DNA from 3 places in the Streptomyces sp. NPDC005791 genome. Region 3 is predicted to be linked to each of the others. Evidence: predicted binding sites of a transcription regulator. Region 3 holds the regulator's gene; each other region holds the start of a gene.
What was found. The regulator HrcA, encoded in region 3, represses chaperone genes, less so after heat shock. The targets are predictions, from matches to a motif close to TTNGCACTCNGNNNNNCNGAGTGCNAA.
Positions count from the first base shown of each region.

Region 1: a site for HrcA is predicted at 8,629-8,655, ahead of groL (chaperonin GroEL). Genes of this name have one in related genera too.
Region 2: a site for HrcA is predicted at 4,422-4,448, ahead of groES (co-chaperone GroES). Genes of this name have one in related genera too.

Region 1 covers NZ_JBIAIP010000001.1:132,124-142,554, forward strand. Annotated here, with positions in the region: gene ACFYSH_RS00720 (extracellular solute-binding protein) at 1-514, shown strand, start outside; gene ACFYSH_RS00725 (DUF3263 domain-containing protein) at 529-822, shown strand; gene ACFYSH_RS00730 (hypothetical protein) at 955-2,526, shown strand; gene otsB (trehalose-phosphatase) at 2,600-3,457, shown strand; gene ACFYSH_RS00740 (trehalose-6-phosphate synthase) at 3,518-4,894, opposite strand; gene ACFYSH_RS00745 (glucosyl-3-phosphoglycerate synthase) at 4,964-5,914, opposite strand; SAM riboswitch class I at 6,068-6,195, shown strand; gene thrC (threonine synthase) at 6,214-7,512, shown strand; gene ACFYSH_RS00755 (MoaD/ThiS family protein) at 7,542-7,817, shown strand; gene ACFYSH_RS00760 (cold-shock protein) at 8,248-8,454, shown strand; gene groL (chaperonin GroEL) at 8,819-10,431, shown strand, end outside.
Region 2 covers NZ_JBIAIP010000001.1:486,863-497,293, forward strand. Annotated here, with positions in the region: gene tsaD (tRNA (adenosine(37)-N6)-threonylcarbamoyltransferase complex transferase subunit TsaD) at 1-138, shown strand, start outside; gene ACFYSH_RS02480 (hypothetical protein) at 135-410, shown strand; gene ACFYSH_RS02485 (VOC family protein) at 512-973, shown strand; gene ACFYSH_RS02490 (DUF1876 domain-containing protein) at 1,061-1,333, shown strand; gene ACFYSH_RS02495 (hypothetical protein) at 1,387-2,037, shown strand; gene ACFYSH_RS02500 (methyltransferase domain-containing protein) at 2,038-3,252, opposite strand; gene ACFYSH_RS02505 (polysaccharide deacetylase family protein) at 3,343-4,302, shown strand; gene groES (co-chaperone GroES) at 4,604-4,912, shown strand; gene groL (chaperonin GroEL) at 5,011-6,636, shown strand; gene ACFYSH_RS02520 (SDR family oxidoreductase) at 6,725-7,498, opposite strand; gene ACFYSH_RS02525 (MOSC domain-containing protein) at 7,576-8,256, opposite strand; gene ACFYSH_RS02530 (LysR family transcriptional regulator) at 8,339-9,229, shown strand; gene ACFYSH_RS02535 (WhiB family transcriptional regulator) at 9,351-9,680, opposite strand; gene ACFYSH_RS02540 (response regulator transcription factor) at 10,104-10,431, shown strand, end outside.
Region 3 covers NZ_JBIAIP010000011.1:197,840-208,270, reverse strand. Annotated here, with positions in the region: gene ACFYSH_RS22575 (nitronate monooxygenase) at 1-924, opposite strand, end outside; gene dnaJ (molecular chaperone DnaJ) at 1,046-2,185, opposite strand; gene hrcA (heat-inducible transcriptional repressor HrcA) at 2,186-3,202, opposite strand; gene ACFYSH_RS22560 (MBL fold metallo-hydrolase) at 3,367-4,089, shown strand; gene ACFYSH_RS22555 (DUF3097 domain-containing protein) at 4,115-4,933, shown strand; gene ACFYSH_RS22550 (hypothetical protein) at 5,052-7,937, shown strand; gene hemW (radical SAM family heme chaperone HemW) at 8,048-9,280, opposite strand; gene ACFYSH_RS22540 (ATP-binding SpoIIE family protein phosphatase) at 9,332-10,431, opposite strand, start outside.

The sequences.
Region 1 (10,431 bases), on a different contig from region 3:
GCTCGACCGGGCGAAGGCCTTCGAGGCGTTCACCAAGGGTGAGGTGGGCATGCTCAACGGTCACCCGACGCTGATGCAGGAGGCCGAGAAGAAGGGCGTCGAGGTCGGCATGGTCCCGCTGCCCGGTGTCGACGGACCGACCGAGGGCTCCATGGGCGTGGCCGACTGGATGATGGGCTTCAAGCAGAACGGCCACGGGGTGGAGATCGGCAAGTTCCTCGACTTCGCCTATCAGGACGCCAATGTGCTGGCCTTCGCCGACCAGTACGACCTGCTGCCGGTGACCATGAGCGCGTCCGCCGCCATGGAGACCGATGACAAGCACAAGTCGCTGCGCCCGTTCCTGACGGCACTGCCGAACTCGCAGCTGTACCCGTTCGGCAAGACCTCATGGGCGCAGGCCAGCGAGATGATCAAGGAGAAGATCGGCTCCGCGGTCGAGCCCGGCGGCAGCCCGGAGAACGTGCTCGTGGGCATCGCGGCCGAGGCCCGCCAGGCGGAGAGCGCGGAGTAGGTAGGTTGGTCGACATGACCGCCGGCCCCCCTGACCCCGCCGACTCCCCCGGCTCCGCCGCCCCCTCCGGCTCCGGCTCCGCCGTCCCGCTCTCCGACCGGGAACGCGCGGTGCTGGCCCTGGAGCGGCGGTCCTGGCCGGGGCCCGGAGCGAAGGAGCGGGCGATCCGTGAGGAGCTGGGCATCGCGCCGGTCCGCTACTACCAGCTGCTCAACGCCCTTCTGGACGACCGCCGCGCCCTGGAGGCGGACCCGGTCACGGTGAACCGCCTGCGCCGGGTCCGCGAGGCGAGGCGCGGGCGCCGCTGAGGAACGGGGCCGAAAAACACGGCCTCGTCCGCGCCTCGCAGCCGATCCGCGGATTTTCCCCGCCACACCCCTCCTGTTCGTCATGCCTGGCTACTCTCCCGTCGCCCGGTCCGTCACAGGAGAGGTACGTCCATGAGCACCTCGGTCCACCGCCCCCCGACAGAGCAGTCCGCAGCCGTCCTGGCGTCGGTCCGGCAGCGTCGGGAAGGGAGCCGGGCCGGGGGTACGTCCGCACGCTCGACGGAGCACGCCCTCCTCGCGATGCAGTCCCGCGCCGGCAACCGGGCCGCGACCGCGGCGGTACAGCGCGCCCGGGACCCCGCGAGAGGGGGAACGGCGGAGAACGGCGGCGCGTCCGCCGGAGCGAGGAAGAACTATCGCGACCGGATCGCCGGGCTCCTCGACAGGTTCAAGAAGAATCTCGAGCCCATCGACACGTTCATCAAGGGTGTCCAGACCCCCACCAACGCGGCCTTCACCCAGCAGGCCACCGTCGCGGCCAACGAGGGCCTCAAGCACTCCGCCGCCGCCTCGGGGACCTCCGCGGCGTCGGGGAACCTCCTCACGGAGACCGCCGGCGCGGTGGTCAGCGGCATGGACGCGTACAAGAACATGAAGGACGCCAAGAAGCACGAGACCGGGGCCGGCCACCACACGGCGAAGAAGAAGGCCAAGACCAAGGGGACCGACGCGGTCATCGGGGCCGCCGGTTCGGGAAGCTACAGCGCCGCCATCGCCAAGGAGGTGACCAAGATCCAGAAGGCGGCGGACGCCGCGGTGGCGTCCGAGGCGAGCGGTATCGCCAGCGCTTCCATCGGCGCGATCAAGGGCATGCGGTCCGCCTTCCGCGTCGGGGGGGCGGCCCGCAAGTACAAGCAGGTCAAGGGGCTGGGAGATCCCCACCTCGTCCACGCGGGGTCACTGGCCCGGCTGAACGAGGCGCGGGAGCAGGCCAACTGGGCCGCGGCCGAGGCGTACGTCGCGCTGGACGGCTACTGGAAGCACGAGGGCGAGGGACGGCTGGAGTGCGTGTCCGAGGCCGTCGACGCCGCCTGGGAGGCGATGGGGGAGGCCCGTGACGCCGCCGAGAGCCTCCAGCGCGCCGAGCAGGACGTGGAGAAGCTGAGCACGGTGCAGGGGTACGCGAAGAAGAAGCAACTCACCAAGATGGGCAAGGAGACATTCAGCGGCGGGGGCGAGTCCACCAAGGCCGCGGCCGGCATCGTGACGGCGGTCGCGGCGGGAACGGCCGGGCTGGCGAGCAACCCGGTCGGATGGGGCCTGGCCGGGGCCGGGGCGGGCCTCGTCCTCGGCGTCACCATGTACAAGGCACTGCGCGCCGCCACGAAGCGCTACGAGGAGGTCCGCCACCCCGAGCGCTGGGCGCCGGAGGGCGAGACCCCGGCGGAGGCCTCCCGCAAGGAGTCGTTGCAGCATGCCCTGAAGTTCTGGAAGAAGGTGTCGAAGGGCGAACGCCAGGCCATGGCACGCGAGATCTACGCCCTGGCCGCGGGCCCCGACATCTCCGGGAGCGGCGCCACCACGGCCGAGATGCGGGAGTCCGCCAGGGCCCTGCTCATCGCTCTCAAATCCGGCCCCGCCCAGCACCAACTGGATCCGGAAGCATGGGCTGAGACCCTCGACGACCCGGCGAAGACCTCCGGTTGGATCCAGGAGATAGCGGAGCAGCTGGCCTCGGGGTGACCGTCGCGGAACAGGTCCGTCGCGTGCGCGGCGCGGATCCCACCGTCCGCCCGGTCACCGATACGCTCGGACCATGGGTAACCCGGCACATCCCCTCCCGACCCCGTCCACCCAGGCCGGCCGCGAAGGCCTCGCCGCACTCCTGGCCCGTCCGGCCCGTACGGTCGTCGCGCTGGACTTCGACGGCACGCTCGCCGACATCGTCCCGGACCCGGAACGGTCCCGCGCCCACCCCGCCGTCCTCCCGGCCCTCTCCGCGCTCGCGCCCCAGGTCGCCGCCGTCGCCGTGATCACCGGCCGCCCGGCCGGCACCGCCGTGCGGTACGGCGGTTTCGCCGGGGCGCCGGGCCTGGACCACCTCGTCGTCCTCGGGCACTACGGCGCCGAACGCTGGGACGCCGTCACCGCCACCGTGCACGCCCCCGCTCCCGACCCCGGCGTGGAGGCCGTCCGGGCGGAGCTCCCCGCAGTGCTGGAGGAGGCGGGCACCGGCACGGACAGCGGCATCTGGGTCGAGGAGAAGGGCGGCCGCGCGGTCGCCGTGCACACCCGCCGTGCGGCCGACCCGCAGGCCGCCTTCGAGGTCCTGCGCGCCCCGCTCGCCGCCCTCGCCGTCCGCCACGGCCTGATCGTCGAACCGGGCCGCCTGGTCCTGGAGCTGCGCCCGCCGGGCATGGACAAGGGCGTGGCGCTGGAGGAGTACGTGCAGGAGGCCGGCGCCGAGGTGGTGCTGTACGCCGGTGACGACCTCGGCGACCTCGCCGCGTACGCCGCGGTGGAGAAGCTCCGCACCCAGGGCGTCGCGGGCCTGCTGGTGTGCAGCGGCACCGAGGTCCCCGAACTCGCCGATCGCGCCGACCTGTTGCTGCCGGGCCCCTCGGCGGTGGCGGAGCTGCTGGGGGACCTGGCCCGGCGGCTCACCCAGCCCTAGGGCGTGTTTCGAAAGTCCCGCCTGCCTGTCGGGCGGACGGCGCTACTTTCGAAACACGCCCTAACCCCGCAGCGCGTCCAGCTGGTCCAGGAACCACTGCTGCGGGGGCAGCGCCGTCGCGGCGGTGGCCAGGCGCTTCGAGCGGGCGCCCCGCTCGTCGCGGTCCATCGTGAGCGCCTCGTGCAGCGCCGTCGCCGTGGCCGACACGTCGTACGGGTTGACCACGATCGCGTCCTCGCCCAGCTCCTCGTACGCCCCGGCCTCCCGGGACAGCACGAGCGCGCAGCCGTGGTCCGAGACGACGGGGACCTCCTTGGCGACGAGGTTCATGCCGTCGCGGATCGGGTTGACCAGGGCCACGTCGGCCAGCCGGTACGCCGCCAGGGAGCGGGCGAAGTCGTCGTCGACCTGGAGTAGGACAGGGGTCCAGCCCTCCGTGCCGAAGTCCGCGTTGATCGTGTCGGCGACCCGCTGGACCTCCGCCGTGTAGTCGCGGTAGACCGCGAGGTCCTGCCGCGAGGGGTAGGCGAAGGCGATGTGCACCACGCGTTCCCGCCACTCGGGGCGCTCTTCCAGCAGCGCCCGGTAGGCGTGCAGCCCGCGGACGATGTTCTTGGAGAGCTCCGTGCGGTCCACCCGTACGATCGTGCGCCGGTCCGCGCCCACCTGCTCCCGCAGGACCTCCATGCGCTCGTCCACGTCCGTCTCGCGGGAGCGGCGGCGCAGGAAGTCCGCGTCGGCGCCCAGTCCGTGCACCCCGATGCGGGTGTGGCCGGTGCCGCCGAGGATCTCCGTGCAGCAGCCGATGAAGGCGTCCGCCCAGCGGCGGGTCAGGAAGGCGGCGCGGTCGGCACCCAGGATGCCCTTGAGCAGCTGCTCGCCGATGTCGTCGGGCAGCAGCCGGAAGTAGTCGACGGGCGCCCAGGGGGTGTGCGAGAAGTGCCCGATCCGCAGGTCGGGGCGCAGCTCGCGCAGTATGCCGGGGACCAGTGAGAGGTGGTAGTCCTGCACCAGGACGGCGGCGCCCTCGCCCGCCTCCTCGGCCAGCGCCTGGGCGAAGGCCCGGTTGTACGCCTCGTAGGACGCCCACTGCCGGCGGAACTCCGCGTCGAAGACGGGCTCCAGCGGCGTCTGGTAGATCATGTGGTGGACGAACCAGAGCACCGAGTTGGCGATGCCGTTGTACGCGTCGGCGTGGACCCCGGCGTCGATGTCGAGCATCCGGACGCCGGGCTCGGACACCCCGCGCCGGACCGCCTCGCGGTCACCGTCGCTCAGGGCGGCGCACACCCACAGCTTGTCGTCGACGGCGCTGAGGCCGGAGACGAGTCCGCCCCCGCCCCGCTTCGAGTCGAGCGTGCCGTCCTCCCGCAGCGCGTACGACACGGGGCCGCGGTTGGACGCGACGAGGACCTGGGCGGAGTGCTCGGAGACCATGTACCCGAACCTAGCCCGTAACGGAAGCCTCCAAACGTGAGGTGACCGTGGAGGCGGCCCGAAGAACCGTTACGCCGCACTCCGCGACGCGTACTCGGGTATGTCCCCCATGGGCGGCCTTTCCTCCGTGTCCACCGCATGGGTGTGCGGGAGGAAACCGTCGGGGCCCCGCTCGAACTGGATGATCTCGGGCCGTACGAGCGGTCCCCGGGACAGCCTCAGCTGCGCCGTGCGGTAGATCGCGGCGGCCATCCGGCCGAGGGCCTGACCGTCCTGGTGGCGGTGTTTGCGTACCCCGACGTCGACCTGCGCCAGCGCGTCCAGGCCGACCGTGTGCAGCGCGTCGACGAGGAGTCCCAGCTCCACTCCGTAACCGACCGGGAAGGGGAGCCGCTCCAGCAGGGAGCGCCGCACCGCGTATTCGCCGCCCAGCGGCTGGACGAAACCTGCCAGGCGGGGCCAGTGCAGATTCAGCAGGGGGCGCGCCACCAGCTCGGTCACCCGGCCGCCCTGGCCTGCGACTTCGCCCAGCGGGCGGTCGTACATGGCCTTGACGAGGTGCACCGAGGGGTCGGTCAGCAACGGGCCGACGATCCCGGAGACGACCTCTGCGGAGAAGTCCCTGAGGTCCGCGTCGACGAAGCAGACGATCTCCCCGCTGGTCACCAGGAGTGATCGCCACAGGACCTCGCCCTTGCCGGGCAGGGCGGGTATCCGCGGCAGGATCGCGTCCCGGTGCACGACCCGGGCGCCGGCCCGCCGCGCCTCCTCGGCGGTGGCGTCGGTGGATCCGGAATCGATCACCACCAGCTCGTCGACGAGCTGGACCTTCTCCATCAGCTCGCGCCGGATCTCCGCGACGATCGTGCCGACCGTCGCCTCCTCGTTCAGAGCGGGCAGCACGACGCTCACGCGCGAGCGGTGCGGATCCTTCGCCCGCGCGGCCGTGAGCCGGTCGAGCGGGCGGTCGGCGGCGGACCAGGAACGCCTGGTCAGCCAGCATTCCACCTCTTCCAGCACGGTCGATACTCCCTGTATGTGATCCATCTCGCGGTTCGGACGACTATCTCAACCGTCCAGTGCTTCGGTTACAGTCTTGAACAACGCGGACGACCCTCGCATCTCGGGGTCGGTCCGCGAAAAAACGCCCGGACCCATGGTCCGGTGCCATAGCGCTCATCCAGAGGGACTGAGGGAACGGCCCGTTGAAGTCCCGGCAACCCTCCTGCCGACCGCGAGGTCACGGTGGGGAAGGTGCCAATTCCGTCTTGCGGCGAAATACGTCGCAAGGAAGATGAGGAGAAAGGGCCTCCGCCATCATGGCCGTGCAGACAGTTGCAGCGAACACCAATTCTTCCGCCGTGGACCTCGGTCCCGCCGCAGCACTTTCCTGCCGCGAATGCGGCGAGCGTTTCGACCTCGGCCCCATTTTCGCCTGCGCGTCCTGTTTCGGGCCGCTCGAAGTGGCGTACGACCTGCCGAGCGGCTCCCCCGAAGAGCTGAAGAAGCGCATCGCCGAGGGTCCGAACAACATCTGGCGCTATGCGCCGCTGCTGCCCGTCCCCTCCGATGTCGCGGACAAGCCCAACATCAACCCCGGCTTCACGAAGCTGGTCAAGGCCGACAACCTCGCCCGCGAGCTGGGCGTGACCGGCGGTCTGTACGTCAAGGACGACTCCGGCAACCCGACGCACTCCTTCAAGGACCGTGTCGTCGCCATCGCCGTCGAGGCCGCACGCGCCTTCGGATTCACCACCCTCTCCTGCTCCTCCACCGGCAACCTCGCCGGCGCGGTGGGCGCCGCCGCGGCCCGCGCCGGCTTCCGCTCCTGTGTGTTCATCCCGCACGACCTGGAGCAGGGCAAGGTCGTCATGGCCGCGGTGTACGGCGGCGAACTGGTCGGCATCGAGGGCAATTACGACGACGTCAACCGCTTCTGCTCGGAGCTCATCGGCGACCCGCTCGGCGAGGGCTGGGGCTTCGTCAACGTCAACCTGCGGCCGTACTACGGCGAGGGCTCCAAGACCCTGGCCTACGAGATCTGCGAGCAGCTCGGCTGGCAGCTGCCCGACCAGCTCGTGATCCCGATCGCGTCCGGCTCACAGCTCACGAAGATCGACAAGGGTCTGCAGGAGCTGATCAAGCTCGGCCTCGTCGAGGACAAGCCGTACAAGATCTTCGGCGCACAGGCCGAGGGCTGCTCCCCGGTCTCCACCGCCTTCAAGGCCGGCCACGACGTCGTGCGCCCGCAGAAGCCGAACACCATCGCCAAGTCCCTGGCGATCGGCAACCCGGCCGACGGCCCCTACGTCCTGGACATCGCCCGGCGCACCGGCGGAGCCGTCGAGGACGTCGACGACGAGCAGGTCGTCGATGCGATCAAGCTGCTGGCCCGCACCGAGGGCATCTTCGCCGAGACGGCGGGCGGGGTGACGGTCGGTGTGACGAAGAAGCTGATCGACGCGGGACTGCTCGACCCGACACTGACCACCGTCGTCCTGAACACCGGCGACGGGCTGAAGACGCTCGACGCGGTGGCCCCGACGACCGGTCTGTCCGCGACGATCCGGCCGAGCCTGGACGCGTTCCGCGACGCGGGCCTCGCAGCCGCCAACTGACCACCCGAGAGACCGAGGAAGGCACCCACATGAGCGTCAAGGTCCGTATCCCCACCATCCTCCGCACCTACACGGGCGGTCAGGCCGAGGTCCCGGCCGAGGGTGCGACCCTCTCCGAGGTCCTCGCGTCCCTGGAGCAGAACCACCCGGGCATCGGCGCCCGCGTCCTGGACGACCAGGGCAAGCTGCGCCGTTTCGTCAACGTGTACGTCAACGACGACGACGTGCGCTTCGAGGGCGGCCTGGACGCGGCGACCCCGGACGGCGCGGGCGTCTCGATCATCCCGGCCGTCGCCGGAGGCTGAGGAGCGGCCGGGCCGCCGGCCGCTCAGAGTGAACAGAACGGCCCCCTCCGCGAGAGAAGCGGAGGGGGCCATTCTGTATGGTTGAGCGGGGTACAGTTGGGGAAGTCCCCGCCGCTGCCCGCGCCGCCCGCGTATGAGAACGCGCCCGGCCGCGACAAGAAGTAGCCAAAGTGAGTGCACTCCTTGTGGCGTAAGTGGCCTTTGTCCGGCCCGACTTGCCCCGGAATCCTATGACTTGCCCTCATGCGTGCGCTCGCGCGTGCCCGGATTTCTCGTCCGATTGACCTGTTGCAGAGGGCAGTTGGGCAGATACATTCGGCCGCGGTCGACGCGTTCCGGCGTACGCCACCCTCTCCTGTCGGAGGGTGAGTTCTGACCCGGGCCCGCGAAGTGCGGGCTCGTGCAAGGGCCAGTAATAGGGGAGTTAGGCATGGCTCAGGGCACCGTCAAGTGGTTCAACGCGGAGAAGGGGTACGGCTTCATCGCGGTCGACGGTGGTGCGGATGTTTTCGTCCACTACAGCGCGATCCAGATGGACGGGTACCGCACCCTCGAAGAGGGTCAGCGAGTTGAATTCGAGATCTCGCAGGGCCAGAAGGGGCCGCAGGCGGACATGGTCAAGCTCGCCGTCGGCTGAGCTCGGCGCGGTCGGCCAACGACACTACTCACGCACGTGAGGCCCGTACCACCCATCAGGGGTACGGGCCTCACGTGCGTCCGTGCGCCCCTCCGGGGCGTCCACATCGCACGAGAACGCCTGCGCCCGCCCGTCCCCCGACCGCCGCTCCCACAGCGAGCCTCGCCGAAGGCGCTTGCACTCCAAGGGGTCGAGTGCTAATCATTGGCGTTAGCACTCTCCAGGTGAGAGTGACAGAAACTTGGACCGGGCCGGTGAGGCCCGCAGGCCCAGTGGGGCAAGGAACCACTGAGCACGTTGGCCGTCCGTCGCGGGCGCCTCCCGGTCCGGAGAAATCCACCCCTGTCCGGGAGGACCACTTCACATGGCCAAGATCATCGCGTTCGACGAGGAGGCACGGCGCGGTCTCGAGCGCGGGATGAACCAGCTCGCCGACGCCGTCAAGGTCACCCTCGGCCCCAAGGGCCGTAACGTCGTCCTCGAGAAGAAGTGGGGCGCGCCCACGATCACCAACGATGGTGTTTCCATCGCCAAGGAGATCGAGCTCGAGGACCCGTACGAGAAGATCGGTGCGGAGCTGGTCAAGGAGGTCGCCAAGAAGACGGACGACGTCGCCGGCGACGGCACGACCACCGCCACCGTTCTCGCTCAGGCTCTCGTCCGCGAGGGTCTGCGCAACGTCGCCGCGGGTGCCAACCCGATGGCTCTGAAGCGTGGCATCGAGAAGGCCGTCGAGGCCGTCTCCGCCGCTCTGCTGGAGCAGGCGAAGGACGTGGAGACCAAGGAGCAGATCGCTTCGACCGCCTCCATCTCCGCTGCTGACACCGAGATCGGCGCCAAGATCGCCGAGGCTATGGACAAGGTCGGCAAGGAAGGCGTCATCACCGTCGAGGAGTCCCAGACCTTCGGTCTGGAGCTCGAGCTCACCGAGGGTATGCGCTTCGACAAGGGCTACATCTCGGCGTACTTCGCCACCGACATGGAGCGCATGGAGTCGTCGTTCGACGACCCGTACATCCTGATCGTCAACTCCAAGATCAGCAACGTGAAGGACCTCCTTCCGCTGCTCGAGAAGGTCATGCAGTCGGGCAAGCCGCTGCTGATCATCGCGGAGGACGTCGAGGGCGAGGCCCTGTCGACGCTGGTCGTCAACAAGATCCGTGGCACCTTCAAGTCCGTCGCCGTCAAGGCTCCGGGCTTCGGTGACCGCCGCAAGGCCATGCTCGGCGACATCGCCATCCTCACCGGTGGCACCGTCATCTCCGAGGAGGTCGGTCTCAAGCTCGAGAACGCCGGCCTCGACCTGCTCGGCACCGCCCGCAAGGTCGTCATCACCAAGGACGAGACGACCATCGTCGACGGTGGCGGCGACAGCGACCAGGTGCAGGGTCGCGTCAAGCAGATCCGTGCCGAGATCGAGAACTCCGACTCGGACTACGACCGCGAGAAGCTCCAGGAGCGCCTCGCGAAGCTGGCCGGCGGCGTGGCCGTCATCAAGGCCGGCGCCGCCACCGAGGTGGAGCTCAAGGAGCGCAAGCACCGCATCGAGGACGCGGTGCGCAACGCCAAGGCCGCCGTCGAGGAGGGCATCGTCGCCGGTGGTGGCGTGGCTCTGCTCCAGGCCTCGGCCGTCTTCGAGAAGCTCGACCTGACCGGTGACGAGGCCACGGGCGCCAACGCCGTGAAGCTCGCGCTGGAGGCCCCGCTCAAGCAGATCGCCGTCAACGGTGGTCTCGAGGGTGGCGTCATCGTCGAGAAGGTGCGCAACCTGCCGATCGGTCACGGCCTCAACGCCGCGACCGGCGAGTACGTCGACATGATCGCCGAGGGCATCATCGACCCGGCGAAGGTCACGCGCTCCGCCCTGCAGAACGCCGCGTCCATCGCCGCGCTCTTCCTCACCACCGAGGCCGTCATCGCCGACAAGCCGGAGAAGGCCTCCGCGGCCGCTCCGGGCGGCATGCCGGGCGGTGACAT
Region 2 (10,431 bases), on a different contig from region 3:
GCGCGCAACCGCCCGGTCTCCGATCTGGACCTCTCGGCGGACTCCTCGCTGCCGGTGACCGAGACCCATGTGCCGGGTGCTCATGCGCACGGCCACGACCATGTGCACGAGATCAGCAAGGACAACCTCTACTCATGACGGTCACCCTGATGTGGGAGGCCCGTGCCGCCGAAGGCCGGGGGACGGAACTGCTGGAGTGGGCCCGGTCCCGGACGGCCGAGCTGGCCCGGGAGCCACTGCGCAGCGAGCTGCTGCGCGCCCCGCAGGACCGGGTGCTGGTGCTGACCTGGTGGGAGGCGGAATTCGACGAGCTGCCGGAGCTGCCCGAGCTGCCGGAGCCGGAGGACGGGCTGATCAGCCGGCCGGTGCACCGGTGGCGCTTCGAATCCCTGGGTCCGGCGGACGGCTGAGCGGGGTCCGTGCCGCGCCGGTTGCGATGAGTTTCCGGCGCGCGGGAGGTCTACCTTTCACAGCGTCCTGAGACGCACCGGAACGTGTGAGGAGAGAGACCATGCAGAAGATCAGGCCCTGTCTCTGGTTCGACCACCAGGCCCAGGAGGCCGCCGAGTTCTACGTCTCGGTCTTCGGCGGTGATTCCCGCATCGTGGACACCACCCGCTGGACCGAGGGGTCGCCGAACGCGGGCTCGGTGCTGACCGTCGACTTCCGGCTCGAGGGCCAGGAGTACATCGCTCTCAACGGAGGCCCTGAGTTCACGTTCTCCGAGGCCGTCTCCCTCTCCGTCGACTGCGGGTCGCAGGAAGAGGTGGACCGGCTCTGGGGCGCCCTCACCGAGGGGGGCGAGGAGAGCGTGTGCGGGTGGCTCAAGGACAGGTACGGCATGTCCTGGCAGATCGTCCCGCGGGTGCTGCCCGAGCTGCTCGCCGGTCCCGACACCGCCCGGGCCGACCGGGTGATGAAGGCGATGATGGGCATGCGGAAGCTGGACGTCAGAGCCCTCCAGGAAGCCTGAGCGGGATTTGCGGCCGCGTGGCGCACGCCGTGCGCGGGCGGGGGAACGGGCGCACCCTGGAAGCAGGAATCCCGGGAGGTGACCGACATGATGGAGACCACCGTCGGATGGCACATCGAGCTGGAATTCGAGGAGGACACCCACCGGACCCGCGCGGCCGCGATGGTGCGGCTGAGTGACGGGACCGAGGTGCGGGCCCACGGGTACGCCAGCCGCCATCCCTCCGACGCGGAGCAGCCGAGGGTCGGCGAGGAGATCGCCGGCGCCCGGGCCCTCAACGAGCTGGCGATGAAGCTGCTCACCAAGGCGCACGACGAGATCGACGAGGCGTCCGGCCGGACGTCGTACCCGCTGACCTGATCCCACGGACCGTACGACCGCCGGAGGGCGGCGCACTCGGTAATGTCTGGGTCATGACCGGTCGTTCACCGCTCCCGCCGCCGCCTCCGCCCGTGGAGATACGTACGTGGCCCGACCGCGACGCCCTGTTGAGGGACCGGGCGCTGATCCTCGGTGAGCTGGTGCGGATGTTCATCGGCCCCGCGAGGCTCGGAGTGCTGTGGGTGTGGGGCGGGCTGGCCGCGCTCGGCTGGTCCCTGGTGGGATCGGCGTTCCTGATGTTCGAGGACGCCTACGACGCGCTCGGCGTCGTCCCGGGTGTCATCTGCCTCGCCGTCGGCGCCGCCGTGCTGATCCCGGCGGCCGTCCTCATGGTCGTCGGCGTCGCCAGGGACCTGCGGGTCCACCGCCTCCTCGTGGAGTGGGGCGGACTGGACCGCGACCCGTCGGGGGACGTGCCCCTGCGCCGACCGCGGGCGAGCCTGGCCTGGCTGCTGACGTCGTTCACGCTCTGCGCGGTGGGCCTGTTCGGCTGCGTGGCCGTCCCGGCGACCGCCCGGGCGGGCCAGGAGACGTACGGCATGGTGGCCTGGCTGATGGGGCTCGGCTTCCTCGCCTGGGTGACCGGGCTGACCGGCCTCGTCAAGGCGTTCGCCCACCGGCGCTGGGTGCTGCGGGTGCTCGTCGGGGCGCCGGCGGACCCGCTGATCACGGTGGAGGGCTGATCAGGTCCGCTGCACCGGCTGCCCGATCAGCATCGTCGGGGCCCCGGCCACCCGGGTCAGGAAGACGGTGGCGGCGTGCGGTCCCCGCAGCTTCATCTTCCGCCGCAGCTCCTCCGGTTCGACCGCCGATCCGCGCTTCTTGACGGTCAGCACACCGACCTGACGCTCCCTCAGCAGTGCCTTCAGCTTCTTCATGTTGAACGGCAGCTCATCGGTGATCTCGTACGACGCCGTGGCGTCCGACGCGTACGGCGCGTCGCTCGTGACGTACGCGATCGTCTCGTCGACCAGCCTGCCCTCGCAGCGCTCCACGACGCGGGCCACCAGATGCGCGCGGATCACGGCGCCGTCCGGCTCGTGGAGATACCGGCCGACGGGACCGACCGGCGGGGCGGGGAGCGGGCCGTCGGAGACGAGGGTGGTGCGGGACGGGAGCAGCGTGGCCCGGAAGGCGCCGGGGGTGAATCCTTCGCCGAACCAGAGCACGGCTTCCTTCACATCGCCGCCGTCCGAGATCCACTCGGCCTCGGCCCGCGGATCGATCGCCTCGTGGGGGACGCCGGGTGCGATCTTCAGGGCGGCCCGGGGGGCCTTCAGGGCGGCCTCGGTCGCCCAGGAGAGCGGCGGTGAGTAGGCCTCGGGGTCGAAGATCCTGCCCCGTCCGCCGCGTCGTGCCGGGTCGACGAAGACCGCGTCGTACGGCGCCGTGTCGATCTCCGTGACGTCGGCACACCGCACCTCGACGAGGTCCTGGAGGCCGAGCGCCTCGGCGTTGGCGCGGGCGACCCGGGCGGTGAGCGCATCACGGTCCACGGCCAGGACCGAGATGCCCGCCCGGGCCAGGGCGATGGCGTCGCCGCCGATGCCGCAGCACAGGTCGGCCACGCTGCGCACCCCGAGCTCCGCGAACCGCCCGGCGCGGTAGCCGGCGACGGAGGTGCGGGTCGCCTGTTCCACGCCGTCGGGGGTGAAGAACATGCGGTACGCGTCCGCCGCCCCGAACTTCGGGACCGCGCGCTGTCGCAGTCGCGCCTGGCCGAGCGCCGCCGACACGAGGGCGGCGGGGTGCATGCGGCGTAGCCGGGTCGCGGTCGCCAGCTCCCTGGCGGGGTCGTGGTCGCGCAACTCGTCCAGGAGGGCCGCGCCCTCCGGGGTGCGCAGGGCGGCGAAGGCGGTGAGCGGGTCGGCCTGATCGGCGGGGGGGAGGGCGTTCACGTGTCCATTGTGAGCCAGCCGGGGGACCTGGTGGGCCCGCCGGAGGTGTCGCGGGAGGCGGCCGGTGCCCCGATGGCAGGATGCGACGCCATGCAGCTAGTACGACAAAAGGAAAAATCCTCCGCGAAGCATCACGGAACGGTCTGCGCGATTCTGGTGGTCCTGCTGGCCGGAGCCGCCGCGTCCGGGTGTGCCGACGTGACGGACGACGATGCCGCCGTGCGGCAGGGGCCGGCCGCCGGGCAGCCGGGAGCGGTCGGCCACCCGGGAGCCGCCGCTCCTCCGGCGGGCCCCGCCGCCGCCGCGGCAGCGGCCGAGCGGCTGAAGCGGGAGCAGGCGGCCCGTGTCGCCGCGGCGAGGAAGTGGGGCCTGGAGAAGGTCCCGCTCACCGCTCCCGCGCCACCCTCCGTGAGGCCCCGCATCACGACCCGCGAGGGGTTCGAGGTGGACGGCGGGGAGTCGTTGCCGCCGGTCTTCACCACCGTGCCCACCGAGGAACGCATCGTCTTCCTGACGATGGACGACGGGGCGGAGAAGGATCCCGAACTGCTGCGGATGATGACGGAGCTGAAGATCCCGTACAGCGCGTTCCTCAGCGACTACGTGGTGAGCGACGACTACGGCTACTTCAAGGACATGCAGGCCAGGGGCGTCACCCTCCACAACCACACGCTCAACCACCGCTATCTCCCGGGGCTTTCGGCCGCCGAGCAGCGGCGGGAGATCTGTGGCGAGCAGGACAGGATCGAGAAGCACTTCGGGAAGCGGCCCACCCTCTTCAGGCCGCCGTACGGCAACTACAACGGTGACACCCTGCGCGTCGCCAAGTCCTGCGGCATCACGGCGGTGCCCCTGTGGGCCGCCGAGGCGTTCCCCGACCACATGGAGTGGCGGGAGTGGGACCAGGACCTGCACCCCGGTGACATCATCCTCACCCACTTCCGGGGGCGGGGGGACTGGGGGGGATCCATGGCCGACATGATCCGCCGCGTGATGAAGACGGTCACGGACAAGGGCTACGCCGTGGCCAGGCTGGAGGACTACGTCTGAGCGATCCGGGCGACGGCGGGGCCGGCGCGCGCGTGCCCTCCGTCGCCCGGAACACCGCGGCGGTCTCCCTCGTTGTCCGGGCGTGCGCAGGCTCCGCGACGCCACGCGAGGGTGGTGAATTGGCACTCCGCTTGACCGAGTGCTAATCGCGGCCATAGTCTCAGTGCTGGCACTCCCCCAGGGAGAGTGCCAGCACAACTGCGCGACAGGGCAGGTCCGGCACCCGCGACGACGGATCGGTCCGGTCGCCATCCCACAGACTGTTAAACCCCGTGAGATCTCCGAAGGGGGAGACCGGATCGTGTCGACCACCAGCTCCAAGGTTGCGATCAAGCCGCTCGAGGACCGCATTGTGGTCCAGCCGCTCGACGCCGAGCAGACCACGGCTTCCGGCCTGGTCATTCCGGACACCGCCAAGGAGAAGCCCCAGGAGGGCGTCGTCCTGGCCGTGGGCCCGGGCCGCTTCGAGAACGGCGAGCGCCTTCCGCTCGACGTCAAGACCGGCGATGTCGTTCTGTACAGCAAGTACGGCGGCACCGAGGTGAAGTACAACGGCGAGGAGTACCTCGTCCTCTCGGCGCGCGACGTTCTCGCGATCGTCGAGAAGTAATTCACCCACGTTTGCTTCTGTTCTGCGCCCCTGGCCCCCTGCGAAATAACTAGCCGGGTGGCGAGGGGCGCAGTTCGTTTGAGAGGACAGCTCAGCCCATGGCGAAGATTCTGAAGTTCGACGAGGACGCCCGTCGCGCCCTTGAGCGCGGCGTCAACAAGCTTGCCGACACGGTGAAGGTGACGATCGGTCCGAAGGGCCGCAACGTCGTCATCGACAAGAAGTTCGGCGCTCCCACCATCACCAACGACGGTGTCACCATCGCGCGCGAGGTCGAGCTCGACGACCCGTACGAGAACCTCGGTGCCCAGCTGGTGAAGGAGGTGGCGACCAAGACCAACGACGTGGCGGGTGACGGCACCACCACCGCCACCGTGCTCGCCCAGGCCCTCGTCCGCGAAGGTCTGCGCAACGTAGCCGCGGGCGCGTCCCCGGCCGCCCTGAAGAAGGGCATCGACGCCGCCGTGAAGGCCGTGTCCGAGGAGCTCCTCGCGACCGCGCGCCCGATCGACGACAAGGCCGACATCGCCGCCGTGGCCGCGCTCTCCGCGCAGGACCCGCAGGTCGGCGAGCTCATCGCGGACGCGATGGACAAGGTCGGCAAGGACGGTGTCATCACCGTCGAGGAGTCCAACACCTTCGGTCTGGACCTCGAGTTCACCGAGGGCATGGCCTTCGACAAGGGCTACCTGTCCCCGTACATGGTGACCGACCAGGAGCGTATGGAGGCCGTCCTCGACGACCCGTACATCCTGATCCACCAGGGCAAGATCGGCTCCATCCAGGAGCTGCTCCCGCTGCTGGAGAAGGTCATCCAGGCCGGTGCCTCCAAGCCCCTCCTGATCATCGCCGAGGACGTCGAGGGCGAGGCGCTCTCCACCCTCGTCGTCAACAAGATCCGTGGCACGTTCAACGCCGTCGCGGTGAAGGCCCCGGGCTTCGGCGACCGCCGTAAGGCCATGCTCGGCGACATCGCCACCCTCACCGGTGCGACCGTCATCGCCGAGGAGGTCGGCCTCAAGCTCGACCAGGCCGGTCTCGACGTGCTGGGCACCGCCCGCCGCGTCACCGTCTCCAAGGACGACACGACCATCGTCGACGGCGGCGGCGACTCCGCCGACGTCAAGGGCCGGGTCAACCAGATCAAGGCCGAGATCGAGTCCACGGACTCCGACTGGGACCGTGAGAAGCTCCAGGAGCGCCTCGCGAAGCTGGCCGGCGGCGTGTGCGTGATCCGTGTCGGTGCCGCCACCGAGGTGGAGCTCAAGGAGAAGAAGCACCGTCTGGAGGACGCCATCTCCGCGACCCGCGCCGCGGTCGAGGAGGGCATCGTCTCCGGTGGTGGCTCCGCCATCGTCCACGCCGTCAAGGTCCTCGAGGGCAACCTCGGCAAGACCGGCGACGAGGCCACGGGTGTCGCGGTCGTGCGCCGCGCCGCCGTCGAGCCGCTCCGCTGGATCGCGGAGAACGCGGGCCTCGAGGGCTACGTCATCACCTCGAAGGTCTCCGAGCTCGAGAAGGGTCAGGGCTTCAACGCCGCGACCGGCGAGTACGGCGACCTGGTGAAGGCCGGCGTCATCGACCCGGTCAAGGTCACCCGCTCCGCCCTGGAGAACGCCGCTTCCATCGCGTCGCTGCTCCTCACGACCGAGACCCTGGTCGTCGAGAAGCCGGCCGAGGAAGAGGCCGACGCCGGTCACGGCGGCCACGGCCACAGCCACTAGTACGGCTCCGTACGCCATCGAGGCCCGGTACCCCCGTCGCGGGGGCACCGGGCCTCGGTGTCTTCAGCCGGGCTCCGCTTCCGGGCGTCTACCGCGGGCCGTACGTCCGGCCCGCGCGGGAGGTGACTCCGCCGAGCAGGCTGCGGGGCGTCAGCTTCACCAGGCCCATCAGGGCCTTGTAGCGCGGGTCCGGGATGGACACCGACCTGCCCCGGGCCAGGTCCGCCAGGGCCGCGGCCACCAGCTTGTCCGCGTCGAGCCACATCCAGTCCGGGATGTTGCCCGTCCCCATCCCGGCCCGCTCGTGGAACTCGGTCCGTACGAAGCCCGGGCACAGCGCCATCAGCCGCACCCCCGATCCCGCGAGGTCCTTCGCCGCGCCCTGGGTGAACTGGACGACCCAGGCCTTCGACGCCCCGTACGTCCCCCGCGGCAGGAAGGCCGCGACGGAGGCCACATTGACCACCCCTCCGCGACCGCGTTCCCGCATCGAGCCCGCCGCGGCCGAGGTCAGCCGCAGCACCGCCTCGCAATGGACCTTCAGCATGGTCAGCTCATCGGCCATCGGGACATCCAGGTAGCGCCCCTTGTTGCCGAAACCGGCGTTGTTGACCAGCAGGTCGACAGGACTGACACGGTCCGTCAGCCGTGCGGCGACCGCCTCGATCCCGGCGTCCGTGGACAGGTCGGCCGTCAGCACCTCGGCCTCTATGCCATGTCCGTCATGGAGTTGCGTGGCCTGGGCCCGCAGCCGCTCCGTGTCCCGGGCCACCAGCACCAGATTGTGCCCGTCACCCGCGAGCCGCCGCGCGAAGGCGGCCCCGATCCCCGCCGTCGCGCCCGTAATCAGTGCAGTCGTCATATGCGGCACGTTAGTGCCCCGTGCGGACGGCGGCCGACCCGCCTTCCTCCCTGACCGGTCCGTCGCTCTCCGCCCGGTCAGGAAACGGCCGAAGAGCCCTGCTTCGCCACGTACGCCCGGGCTGCGCGCAGGGTCTCCGTGTGCAGCGCGTCACCGGCGTCGAGCAGGCGGGGCAGCAGCTCCCGCTCCGTCGTCGTCGCCCGGAACTCCAGGGCCGCGGTGATGTCGTGGTCGGGCACGTGTACCACCTCGACCGGGTCGCCGGAACGGATCGCCCCCGGTTCGATCACCCGGAGATACGCGCCGGTGGCCCCCTCGCGGGTGAACCGCTTCACCCAGCCCCGCTCGCCCAGGTGGCCCGCGAACGTACGGCACGGAATGCGGCCCGACGTCACTTCCAGGACCAGCTCGTCGCCGATCCGCCAGCGCTCCCCGATCCGCGCGTGGCTCACGGTGACACCCAGGGTCGTCAGGTTCTCGCCGAAGGCGCCGTTGGGCAGAGGGCGGCCGAGCCGCTTCTCCCAGGCGTCGAGCTCCTCGCGGGCGTAGGCGTACACCGCCTGGTCCGAGCCGCCGTGATGGCGCAGGTCGCACACCGCGTCACCGGAGAGACCGCTGCCGCCGCTGCCCTTGGGGCCGGGGTCGGTCACGCGCACGGGGCCGTCGGCCGGCTGCTTGCCGATTCCGGTGAGGCGGTCGGCCGCGTCGGAGTGCGCGGAGGGCGTCGGACGGCCGAGGTTCACAGTGAGCACCTTCATGACACGACAGGCTAGCCGCGGGATCCTCAAAGTCGCTCATGAATATTCGACTGACGATGCAAGAGTCGCTTATGGTCGAAGGGTGATCGAAGCCCGTCATCTCCGAGTCCTGCGCGCCGTGGCCACCACCGGGTCGTTCTCCGCCGCCGCGCGGGAGCTGGGCTGCACCCAGCCGGCCGTCAGTCAGCAGATGAAGGCGCTGGAGGGCTCCGCGGGTACGCCGCTGCTCATACGCACGGGGCGCGAGATGCGCCTCACCCAGGCGGGAGAGGCACTGGTGCGCCATGCGTCCGGCATCCTCGCGGGGCTGACCGCCGCCGAGGAGGAGGTCGCCGCGATCGCCGGACTGCGGGCCGGCCGTGTCCGGCTCGTTTCGTTCCCGAGCGGGAGCTCCACCCTGGTGCCCGGTGCCCTCGCCGCCCTGCGTGCCGCGCACCCCGGCACCCAGGTCTCCCTCGTCGAGGCCGAGCCGCCGCGGTCGGTGGAGATGCTGCGCGACGGTGACTGCGACATCGCCCTCGCCTTCCGCTACGGCGACGTCACCGGCGAGTGGGACGACCTGGTGGTGCGTCCGTTGCTCACGGACCGGCTCATCGGCCTGGTCCCGGAGGGGCACCGGCTGGCGGGGACGGACGCCGTGGGCATCGGGGAGCTGGCCGAAGAGCCGTGGATCGCGGGCTGTCCGCGCTGCAGGCGTCAGCTGGTGGAGGTGTGCGAGGAGTCCGGCTTCACGCCTCGTATCGACTTCGCCACGGACGACTACCCGGCGGTGATCGGTCTCGTGGGGGCGGGCCTCGGCGTGGCCGTCCTCCCTGAGCTGGCCTTGGAGTCCGTACGTCCGAAGGGGGCGCGCACCGTGACGGTGGAGCCGGCCGTGGAGCGGCAGATCGTCGCCCTCACCCTGCCCGACCTCGCCCGGGTGCCGGCGGTGGCGGCGACCCTGGACCAGCTGTCCCTGGCGGCCGCGCGCTGATCCGCGTGGCCCGGGAACCGGCCCGCGTGGCGCGGCCTGCCCGGCCGCGTCCTTGCCGCGTCCCGCGCGGAGTCGCCGGTCGTGAGGAAACGTTTCTGCATGTGAGGGGCCGTGCGGAGTCTCAGGTCTGGCCGGGCTCCGCGGCCGGCCCCGAGTGGGCGGAGATCAGACGGTTGCGGGCGCGGCCCATGAGTTCCTCGCGCTCGTCCTCGGTCAGGCCGCCCCACACGCCGTAGGGCTCCCGGACGGCGAGCGCGTGCGCCGCACACTCGGCGCGTACCGGGCAGCGCATGCAGACCTCTTTCGCCGAGGTCTCACGGGCACTCCGGGCCGCTCCGCGCTCCCCCTCGGGATGGAAGAACAGTGAACTGTCGACCCCGCGGCAGGCGGCCAGCAGCTGCCAGTCCCACAGGTCCGCGTTGGGTCCGGGAAGGCGGGAGAAATCTGCCATTGCGTGTCCCCTCGAAACCTTGCTGGTTCGTTGACGGCGTCCTCGACCGGCGGTGCTCATCGGTGACCGGAGTTCCGACCGTACATCTACGGTGTTAGTAGATGTAAATATGACTGATTGCGAATCTAGCCTCATACGCCAGCAAAAGGGAAGAAAACCCGCTAAATGGGGCAGGTTGTCGAGCGGAAATTCGGTTGACGGGTGAAGGACCCCGTGTCGCTCTCCTGCGTGAACACTCCCTCACTTAGAGTGCCGAACCGGATGCTTTGGCCCGTAACTCTTTCGAGTGACCGTCGTTGTTGAGGGGGAGGCGGTTGACGGAGAACGCGCTCGGGCAGATGTCCGAGGGGGTCAACCGCACAGGTGACGACTTGTATCAGCCTGGAGGCTCAAGGTGACGCGCATCAGCTGCGGAGGACGGTCATGACATCCGTCCTCGTCTGCGACGACTCCCCGCTCGCCCGAGAAGCGCTCCGCCGCGCGGTTGCGACCGTGCCCGGCGTCGAGCGTGTGACGACTGCGGCCAACGGTGAGGAAGTGCTCCGCCGCTGGGGGGCCGACCGTTCGGATTTGATTCTGATGGACGTACGCATGCCCGGTCTGGGGGGTGTGGAGACGGTCCGGCGGCTGCTCTCGGCGGACCCCGGGGCCCGGATCATCATGCTGACCGTCGCCGAGGACCTGGACGGAGTCGCGCTCGCGGTCGCCGCCGGTGCCCGCGGCTACCTGCACAAGGACGCCTCGCGTGCCG
Region 3 (10,431 bases):
GGCGGCCCTGCGCAGCCCGCTGGTCAGCTGGTGCACCTGCGGGTAAGCGGCGGGGGCGTACGGGCCGTGCTCCCGCACGAACCGGTTGACCAGCCCTCGCGCCGGGCGTCCGGAGAACGCCCGGGTCAGGGTCGTGGTCACGAACAGCGGGTTGGTCAGCGCCTGCTTGTGCAGCGGGTGCGCTCCGGACTCGGGGCAGGCCAGAAATGCCGTGCCGAGCTGTGCCGCGTCGGCCCCGGCGGCGAGGACGGCGGTGATCTGGGAGCCGCGCATCAGCCCGCCGGCCGCGATCACCGGAATGCGCACCGATGCGCGGACCTCGGTGATCAGGGCGAGCAGGCCGGTGCCGTCGAGACCGGCCTGCGGGTCGTCGCGGTGCGTGGACTGGTGGCCGCCGGCCTCGGTGCCCTGGACGCAGAGGGCGTCGGCGCCCGCCCACTGGGCGTTCCGCGCCTCCTGGGCCGAGGTCACCGTGACGACGGTGTACGTCCCGGCGGCGGCGAACGCCGCGAGGACTTCGCGGGTGGGGCACCCGAAGGTGAAGGAGACCACGGGTACGGGGTCCTCCAGCAGGATCGCGACCTTGGCCTCGTAGCCGTCGTCGCCACAGGAGTCCGGGTCGCCGAGCGGGGTCTCGTACCAGGCGGCCTCGCCGGCGAGCTGGTGGCGGTAGACCTCGACGGCAGAGGGGTCGGCGACCAGCGGCTGCGGCATGAAGAGGTTGACGCCGAAGGGCCGGCCGGTCATCCTCCGCAGCTGCTTGACCTCGTTGTACATCCCGTCCGCGGTCTTGTAGCCGGCCGCGAGGAACCCGATCCCCCCGGCTTCGGCGACGGCCGCGGCCAGCTCCGGGCGGGAAACGCCACCCGCCATCGGGGCCTGCACGATCGGGTACCGGCAGAGATCGGTCAGCGCCAAGGACATGACCGCATCGTGCCACGTCCGGCGGATCGTGCCGAATCAGCCCTTCCGCTCGGCGGTCCGGCCGCCGCACGCACCGCACCGCCCGCCGGTACAGGACCGGCGGGCGGTGCGGTGACAAGGCTCAGCGGCCGTTGAAGGCGTCCTTCAGACGGGAGAACAATCCCTGTTGTCCGGGCTGGAACTGCCCGGTGGGCCGCTCCTCGCCACGCAGCTGGGCCAGCTCCCGCAGGAGGCGCTCCTGCTCGGGGTCCATCTTCGTCGGGGTCATGACCTCGACGTGCACGATCAGGTCACCGCGCCCGCCGCCGCGCAGGTGCGTGATGCCGCGCCCGTGCAGCGGGACCGACTGCCCGGACTGCGTTCCCGGCCTGATGTCGATCTCCTCGAGGCCGTCGAGCGTCTCGAGCGGCACCTGGGTACCGAGCGCCGCGGCCGTCATGGGGATGGTGACCGTGCAGTGCAGATCGTCACCGCGCCGCTGGAACACGGCGTGGGAGAGTTCGTGGATCTCGACGTACAGGTCACCGGCGGGGCCGCCGCCGGGGCCGACCTCGCCCTCGCCCGCGAGCTGGATCCGGGTGCCGTTGTCGACACCGGCGGGGATCTTCACGGTCAGGGTGCGCCGCGAGCGGATGCGGCCGTCACCGGCGCACTCGGGACACGGCGTCGGGACGACCGTGCCGAAGCCCTGGCACTGCGGGCAGGGCCGCGAGGTCATGACCTGGCCGAGGAAGGACCTGGTGACCTGGGAGACCTCCCCACGGCCGCGGCACATGTCACAGGTCTGCGCGGAGGTGCCGGGTGCGGCACCCTCGCCACTGCAGGTCGTACAGACGACCGCCGTGTCGACCTGGATGTCCTTGGTCGTGCCGAAGGCCGCCTCGTTGAGGTCGATCTCCAGCCGGATCATCGCGTCCTGGCCGCGCCGGGTCCGCGAACGGGGCCCGCGCTGCGCGGCGTTACCGAAGAACGCGTCCATGATGTCGCTGAAGTTGCCGAAGCCGCCGGCTCCGAACCCTCCCGCGCCACCGCCGCCGCCCGAGGCGGACAGCGGGTCGCCACCGAGGTCGTAGACCTGCTTCTTCTGCGGGTCCGACAACACCTCGTAAGCGGCGTTGATCTCCTTGAACCGCTCCTGGGTCTTCGGATCCGGGTTGACATCCGGGTGCAGCTCGCGTGCGAGCCGACGGAATGCCTTCTTGATCTCGTCCTGAGATGCGTCGCGGCGCACGCCGAGTACGGCGTAGTAGTCCGTGGCCACTTACGAATCCGCCAGGATCTGTCCGACGTAACGTGCCACTGCGCGTACCGCTCCCATCGTTCCGGGGTAGTCCATGCGGGTCGGTCCGACCACGCCGAGTTTGGCGACTGCCTCGTCGCCCGAACCGTAGCCGACCGCGACGACGGACGTGGAGTTGAGGCCCTCGTGGGCGTTCTCGTGCCCGATCCGTACGGTCATGCCTGAGTCCGTCGCCTCACCGAGCAGCTTCAGCAGCACGACCTGCTCCTCCAATGCCTCCAGCACCGGCCGGATCATCACAGGGAAGTCGTGCCCGAAGCGGGTGAGGTTGGAGGTGCCGCCGATGATCAGCCGCTCCTCCGTCTCTTCGACCAGAGTCTCGAGAAGAACGGAGAGCACCGTCGATACGGTTCCCCGGTCCTCGCTCTCGAAGGACTCCGGCAGTTCCTGCACCAGCCGGGGGACGTCCGCGAAGCGTCGTCCCACGACCCGGCTGTTGAGCCGGGCCCGCAGATCGGCCAGTGACGTGTCACCGAACGGTGCAGGACAGTCGATCATACGCTGTTCGACCCGGCCCGTGTCCGTGATCAGTACGAGCATCAGCCGGGCCGGAGCCAGCGACAGCAGCTCCACGTGCCGGACCGTCGACCGGGTCAGCGAGGGGTACTGCACGACGGCGACCTGCCTGGTCAGCTGCGCGAGCAGCCGGACCGTGCGGCCGACGACGTCGTCGAGGTCGACCGCGCCGTCGAGGAAATTCTGAATGGCCCGGCGCTCCGGCGACGAGAGGGGCTTGACGCCCGCGAGCTTGTCGACGAAGAGACGGTAGCCCTTGTCCGTCGGAATACGTCCCGCACTCGTGTGCGGCTGGGCGATGAAGCCCTCGTCCTCCAGCACCGCCATGTCGTTGCGGACAGTCGCCGGGGAGACCCCGAGGCTGTGCCGCTCCGTGAGCGCCTTGGAACCGACGGGCTCCTCGGTGCCGACGTAGTCCTGGACGATGGCGCGCAGCACTTCGAGTCTGCGTTCGCTGAGCACCGCGCACACCTCCAGCTGTCGTTCTTCGGTGTCTGCCTGGCACTCTGTGCGTTCGAGTGCCAGCAATCCCCTGGTCAGTGTACGGGGGCGGGGTGGGCCCGGGGCAAGGGCGACCGGCCACGTCCTCACGGGACCGCGCAGGTCGTTGCCGATAGCGTCGCCGTATGGACGTCTCTTGGGAAGAGTTCGGCTGGGAGCGGCTGGGCAACGGTACGGGACGGCGGCGCCTTCCCGTCTGGGATGCGACCGCCGCGCTGGTGGCGGGGGCGGACGGCGTGCTGCTCTATGACACCGGTTCGACGCTCCGGGAGGGCGTCGAGCTGCGGACCCAGGCGGAGGTGATGCTGGGCCGCAGGGTGACGCATATCGCACTGAGCCATCCGCATTTCGACCACGTACTGGGCACCGCCGCCTTCTCCGGGGCGGAGGTCTACGGGGCGGTCGGCACGGCGGACCTGCTCCGGCAGGGCGCCGAGGAGCTGCGCGCGGACGCGCTGCGGCACGGGATGAGTGAGGCGGACGCCACAGCGGCCACGGACGCCCTGGTCGCCCCGCGGCACCAGGTCAGCGGTGAGTGGACGCTCGATCTCGGCGGCGGGCTCCAGGTGCTGCTGGCCAATGTGGGCCCCGGTCACAGCGGCCACGACCTCGCGGTGCTGGTGCCGGGCTCCCCCGTCGTGGTGCTCTGCGGCGATCTGGTCGAGGAGTCCGGCGAACCGCAGGCGGGCCGCGACGCGGTCGGCTCGCACTGGCCGGCCGCGCTGGACCGGCTGCTCGAACTGGGCGGCGAGGACGCGCTGTACGTACCGGGCCACGGCGCGGTGGTGGACGCGGCGTTCGTACGGGCCCAGCGCGATCAACTGGCCGCCCGCTTCGGCGTGTCGTGAAAGGACGGCCGATTATCGTCGTGCCATGCGCAGCTACCAGCCCGATCTGACTCCGCCGTGGAAGAAGTCCACCCCCGCCCCCGAGGTCCCCGCCGAGCCCGATCTGGTCGTCGAGGAGGCCGTCACCGGCTTCTGCGGGGCGGTGATCCGGTGCGAGAAGACGGCCCAGGGGCCGACGGTGACGCTGGAGGACCGCTTCGGCCGACACCGGGTCTTCCCCATGGAGCCGCGCGGCTTCCTGCTGGAGGGCGAGGTGGTCACCCTCGTGCGCCCGTCGGCGGGCGGCCCCGCCCGCCCCTCCCGTACGGCCTCCGGTTCGGTTGCGGTACCCGGGGCGCGGGCACGGGTGGCGCGGGCGGGCCGGATCTACGTGGAGGGACGGCACGACGCCGAGCTCGTCGAGCGGGTGTGGGGCGACGACCTGCGCATCGAGGGTGTGGTGGTGGAGTACCTGGAGGGTGTCGACGACCTGCCGGCGATCGTGCGGGAGTTCGCACCCGGTCCGGACGCCCGGCTCGGTGTCCTGGTCGACCATCTGGTGCCCGGGTCCAAGGAGTCCCGGATCGCCGCCCAGGTCACCGACGCGCACGTGCTGGTGGTGGGGCATCCGTACATCGACGTCTGGGAGGCCGTGAAGCCCTCGTCCGTGGGCATCGCGGGGTGGCCGGTGGTGCCGCGCGGCCAGGACTGGAAGACGGGTGTGTGCCGTGCGCTGGGCTGGCCGGAGAACACCGGTGCGGCCTGGCAGCACATTCTCTCCAGGGTCGGCTCGTACAAGGATCTCGAGCCTCAACTGCTGGGCCGAGTGGAAGAACTGATCGACTTCGTCACCCTTCCTTCCTGAAGTCCCGCGGCCGTTGACGAGGATCCGGTACCGATCCCCCCGAACACCTGCGCAGCACACGCCCCATCCGTTATTGAGGGGGTGACGGCACGGCCGGCGCAGGGGAGGGGACGGGCGGATGACGCGTGAAGTGTGGCGGGACAGTGCGGACAACGAGGCGGCGTCCGCTGTCTTCCACCTCATGCAGGAGCTGATCGACCAGTACCGGGTCAACCGTCCCGTGATGCCATTGGTCGTGGCTCAGGCGGAGGACGCCGCCGCCGGTCCGGAGATCGACCTCAGGGTCGAGCGCATCGTCCACCAGGTACACCGGGCGAACCAACTGCGCCGGGTCCCGGTGAAGCTGCTCGACGGTTACGGCGCCACCCCGTACGAAGCGGCGCTCTCCATGGTCCGCACCCTCACCGAGCGGGCCTGGGAGACCCGGGGGACCTCGCAGTACAAGCCCTTCACGTTTCCCCGCTCCCGGCTGCTGGCCGCCATCGAGCAGGCCACGGCCACGGTCGTGACCCAGCCGGAACGGGGGTCCCCCCGTGAACGCGACGAACGGATCCTGGAACAGCTGGGCAGCCTGCGCTGGCGGGCAAGCCGGCCGGGGGGCAACAACTGGTGGGATTCGCTACGCGCCTCGATCCGTCCGGAGACCTTCGTCGGGGCCGTCTTCATCGCCGTGCTCAGCGTGCTGCTGGGCGAGATCGGCTGGGTGGTGACCGCCCTGGTCGCCGCCGCGGCCCTGCTCGGCCTCGCGGTCGTACGACTGGTGACCACGGCGGCGCCGCCGCTGCTGTGGCTGCGCCGGGCCAGCAGGTGGCTCGCGACCACGTCCTCCCTGGCCGCGTCGAGCACCGCGTATCCGTCCGACGGCTGGTCGTGGTTCTCCCCCAGCGGCTCGTGGCGGGTGATCCGGGCTCGGGCGGCCGCCGTCGCGGAGCGGGTGGCCGACGCGGGGGCGGGCGACGAACACGCGCGCCAGTTCCATCTGGAGCTGCGGGTCCAGGCGCTGCTGGAGGACCTGCTGCACAACTACCGGCCGCACGCCCTGGACTGGCGGCGCGGCAAGCGCACGGTCCCGCCGGTGGTCTTCCTGCCGACGGCCACCCAGGACAACGGCGGCATCCTGCTGATCAATGCCGTCAACAATGTGCGCTCGCGGCGCAGCGAGGTGGATCCGCTGCTGCTCCTGGCCTCCCTCCCGGCCGACCGGATCATGCGGCACACCCCGCCGCTGCCTCCGGAACCGCCCGTGAACGCCGGCGCCAGGTCGGGAGCGCGCGCCCGCTACGAGAGGTGGGTCGACGACCTGAGCGTCGGCCAGGCCCCGGCGGCGGCCGTGACGCTGGCGTGGGTGCTGCGCCTGCCGCTCTCGACCGGTCAGCTGACCCACGAGCACGCCCACGCCCAGCTCGTCACCCATCGCGTCCGCCGGACCTGGGCCTGGTGGGTGATGTCGCGGACGACCGTCGCCCTCGCACTGGTCGGTGCGCTGCTGGGGACCTTCCTGTGGAGCGAGCACCTGAAGGAGAAGTACTGCTACGGCCCGCTCGTCGGCGTCAGCACCGACGCGGTCAGACTGACCGGCCCCGGAGGCGTCAGGGAATGCGTCGGGGTGGCGACGGTCCCCGGAGTGCGCTTCGCCGAGGGCAACACACTCCAGCTGAACGGGGTGGGCACAGGCGTCACCTTCGAGCGGATCGAGCAGGCGATCAGGGAACAGAACGCCACCATCGGTCCGGGCGAACCGCATGTCACCGTCGTCTACGCGGGTCCGCTCACCGGGACCGACACCGATCGGGAGGACACCCGCAAGGGCCTGGAGGAGCTGACCGGCGTCTATCTCCACCAGCGGTTCGTCAACGACACGGCGAATCGTTCTGTCAAGCTCCGGGTCCTGACGGCCAACGGCGGACAGGACATGCTGCGGCAGACCACGGCGGTCAGGAGGATCATCGACGTGGCCCGGCGGGACTCCTCCGTCGTCGGTGTGGTGGGCCTCGGCCGCAACACCACGGAGAGCGCCGAGGCCACCGGACTCCTCCAGCGCGCGGGACTTCCCGTGGTGGACACCACGAACTCCGGCAGCGACCTGGCCCGTGCGTACCCGAACTACTTCGGCATGGCCGCGACCGACGAGGAGCAGGCGGACGCCCTCGGACTGATCGCGGGCCGGCTGGCGGACGGGCTGGACGATCCGCAGGCCGTCGTCCTGTCCAGGAAGGTGGGCAACGAGGACAAGGACCGCTACACCACCGAGCAGCGCAGGGTCGGTCTGGAGATGCTCGAGGAATCCGGCTTCGCCCTGGCCGCCGACACCCGGTACTCCCTGTCCAAGGACGGCGGCTCCGCGAACCTCGACGCGCCGCTGCACTCGATCTGCGGCGCGGAGCGCGTGCCCGACGCCCTGTACTTCGCGGGCCGGGTCGAGGACGTCAACACGCTGATGTCCGGTCTCGGTCAGACGGCCGGCTGCTCGGACAAGAAGATCACGGTCTTCACCGGCGACGACCTCGCCAAGGCCCGCTTCGACGACTCGACGAAGCTCGCGGACAAGGTGACGCTCTACTACGGCGCGCTCGCCCCCCTGAGCCAGGGCGGCGGCAGGGCGTTCTACGAGGACTCACGCAAGACCCTGGAAGCGCTGCTCCCCGCCGGGGAGCAGCTGCCGGCCCTGCCGAAGGAGCGCCCGTACGAGGACAGGCTGTTCGCCAGCGGGCAGACCGTCATCTCCTACCAGGCGACGGCAGCCCTCTATGCCGCCGCGACCCGCAGCGACGTCCCGCAGAGCGCGGCGGAGACCTGGGCGACGCTCTACTCGGTGGCCCTGCACGACATGCCGACGGGGACCATCACCTTCCGGGGCACGATTCCGTACGCCGATCAGAAGGTGCACGGCCTGAACATCGTCGAGGTCACCCGACCGGGGCCGGACGCGCAGAGCCGCGTCGTGTGCGGCCGGGCCGCGGGTGACCGGACACCGCTCACCCGCGCGGACTGTCCGGTGGGCTGAGGGCGGTCCCGTGGTTTCTGGTTTATCGGCGCACGGAGTCGGACGTGGTGCGTCGCACGGCGGGAGGACACCCGCCTACCGGAGGTGACGGGACAGCCCTTGTGCGGGCCTCAGTCGACCAGGTCACGCACCACGGCGTCGGCCAGCAGCCGGCCCCGCAGCGTGAGGACCGCGCGGCCCTCGCCGTACGGTCCGGGCTCCAGCAGCCCGTCCTTCACCGCGCGGCCCGCAGCCGCGAGACCGGCGGGGGCGAGCAGGGACAGCGGGCAGCCCTCGACGAGCCGCAGTTCCAGCAGGATGCGCTCGACCCGACGGTCCTCGTCGGCGAGGATCTCGCGGCCCGCACCGGGCGAGCGGCCCTCGGCCAGGGCCTGTGCGTAGGCTCCGGGGTGCTTGACGTTCCACCAGCGCACCCCGCCGACGTGGCTGTGCGCCCCCGGTCCGGCGCCCCACCAGTCGGCTCCGCGCCAGTACAGCTCGTTGTGCAGACAGCGGCCCTCGGGCGTACGGGACCAGTTCGACACCTCGTACCAGGAGAAGCCGGCCGCGGCCATCGCCTCGTCCGCGATCAGATAGCGGTCGGCGTGCACGTCGTCGTCCGTCATGGGAACCTCACCGCGGCGGATACGGCGGGCGAGCTGGGTCCCTTCCTCGACGATCAGCGCGTACGCCGACACGTGGTCGGGTCCGGCGCCGATCGCCGCGTCGAGGGAGGCCCGCCAGTCGTCGTCGGACTCGCCGGGGGTCCCGTAGATCAGGTCGAGGTTGACGTGCTCGAAGCCGGCCGCCCTGGCCTCGGCGACACAGGCCTCGGGCCTGCCGGGCGTGTGGGTGCGGTCCAGGACCTTGAGGACGTGCTGCCGGGCGCTCTGCATGCCGAAGGAGACCCGGTTGAAACCGCCTTCCCGCAGCGCCGCCAGGTACGCCGGATCGACGGACTCCGGATTGGCCTCCGTGGTGATCTCGGCGTCCTCCGCCAGCCCGAACTCCTCACGGATCGCCGCGAGCATCCGGACGAGGTCGGCGGCGGGCAGCAGCGTCGGCGTGCCACCGCCGACGAAGACGGTGCGGACCGGTCGGGGGTCGTCGCCGAGCACCTTGCGTGCCTGGCGGACCTCCTCGACCAGGTGCGCCGCGTAGTTGTCCCGGGATGCCAGGGCGCCACCGGAGCCGCGCAGCTCGGTCGCGGTGTAGGTGTTGAAGTCGCAGTAGCCGCAGCGGGTGGCGCAGTAGGGCACGTGCAGGTAGAAGCCGAGGGGCCGGTCCGCCCCGCCTTCCAGGGCGTGGCGGGGCAGGGCCCCGTCGTCGGGCACGGGCTCACCATCGGGCAGTACGGAAGGCATACCGTCCATTGTCACTCGCCGGCGGAGCCGCCCCGCACAGAGCGGCCGGTCTCAGTCGACCTGGATCACGAGGAGGGCCAGGTCGTCGTCGGGCGGACGCTCGGCGAAGGCGTGGACGGCCTGCTTGATCCGGTCGGCCGTCGCGGCGGCCGGAAGCCCGGCGCAGCCGGCCAGGACCCGTGCGAGGCCGTCGTCGTCGTCGAACATCAGCCGCCCCGAGCGCCGCTCGGTCACCCCGTCGGTGACACACAGGAGACTGTCACCGGGCGCCAGGTCGAAGCTCTGGCTCTCGTACGCCACATCCTCGACGACCCCGAGCAGCACCTGCGGCTCGGCGGCCGGGCGTACGGAGCCGTCGGGGCGCAGCAGCAGCGGGAGCGGATGACCGGCGCTCGTCACGGTGCAGCGCACACCGCCGTTGGGGAGCGGGACGAGGTCGCCGTACAGCAGGGAGAGGAAGCGGGACTGGGAGCCGTCCTGCATGTGATCGCCGCCCTGGAGCTGCTGGCCGCCGGCCGCCGCGACCATGAGGGCGGCGGCCTCGGCGGCCTCCATGGCGTCGTCGAGGAGGAGCCGGTTGAGCCGGTCGAGGACCTCGCCGACGCTGTATCCCTCCCGGGACAGCAGGCGCAGCCAGGGCCGGGCGAGGCCGGTCACGACGGCGGCTTCGGGGCCGCTGCCCTGGACGTCCCCGAGCACGAAGCACCAGCGGCCGCCGGGGCAGGGGAAGAGGTCGTAGAAGTCGCCGCCGACCACGCCGTCGTCCCCCGGTTCGTACACCAGGGCGCTGGTGACGCCGGGGATCTCGGCGACCTTGCTGGGCAGCAGACCGCGCTGGAGGATGCGGCTGATGGTGGCCTGGCGGGTGTAGGCACGGGCGGCGCCCACGGCGAGGCCGACCCGGCGTACGAAGTCCGCGAGCAGCGCGGCGACCTCGTCGGGGATGTGGTCGGCGCCCTCGCGGCCCACGAGAACGGCGCCGAGCGTGCGTCCGCCCGAGACGATGCGATGGGCGAGCGCGGCGCCTGTGCCGGCCTCGCCCTCCGCGGCGGCGCCGCCCGGCCACGGCAGGGGCACGGGGCCGGTGCCGACGCTTCCGGGCAGGCGGAGCGGCTCCTTCTCCAGTGCGGGCCGCAGCAGCTCGCCCCGCG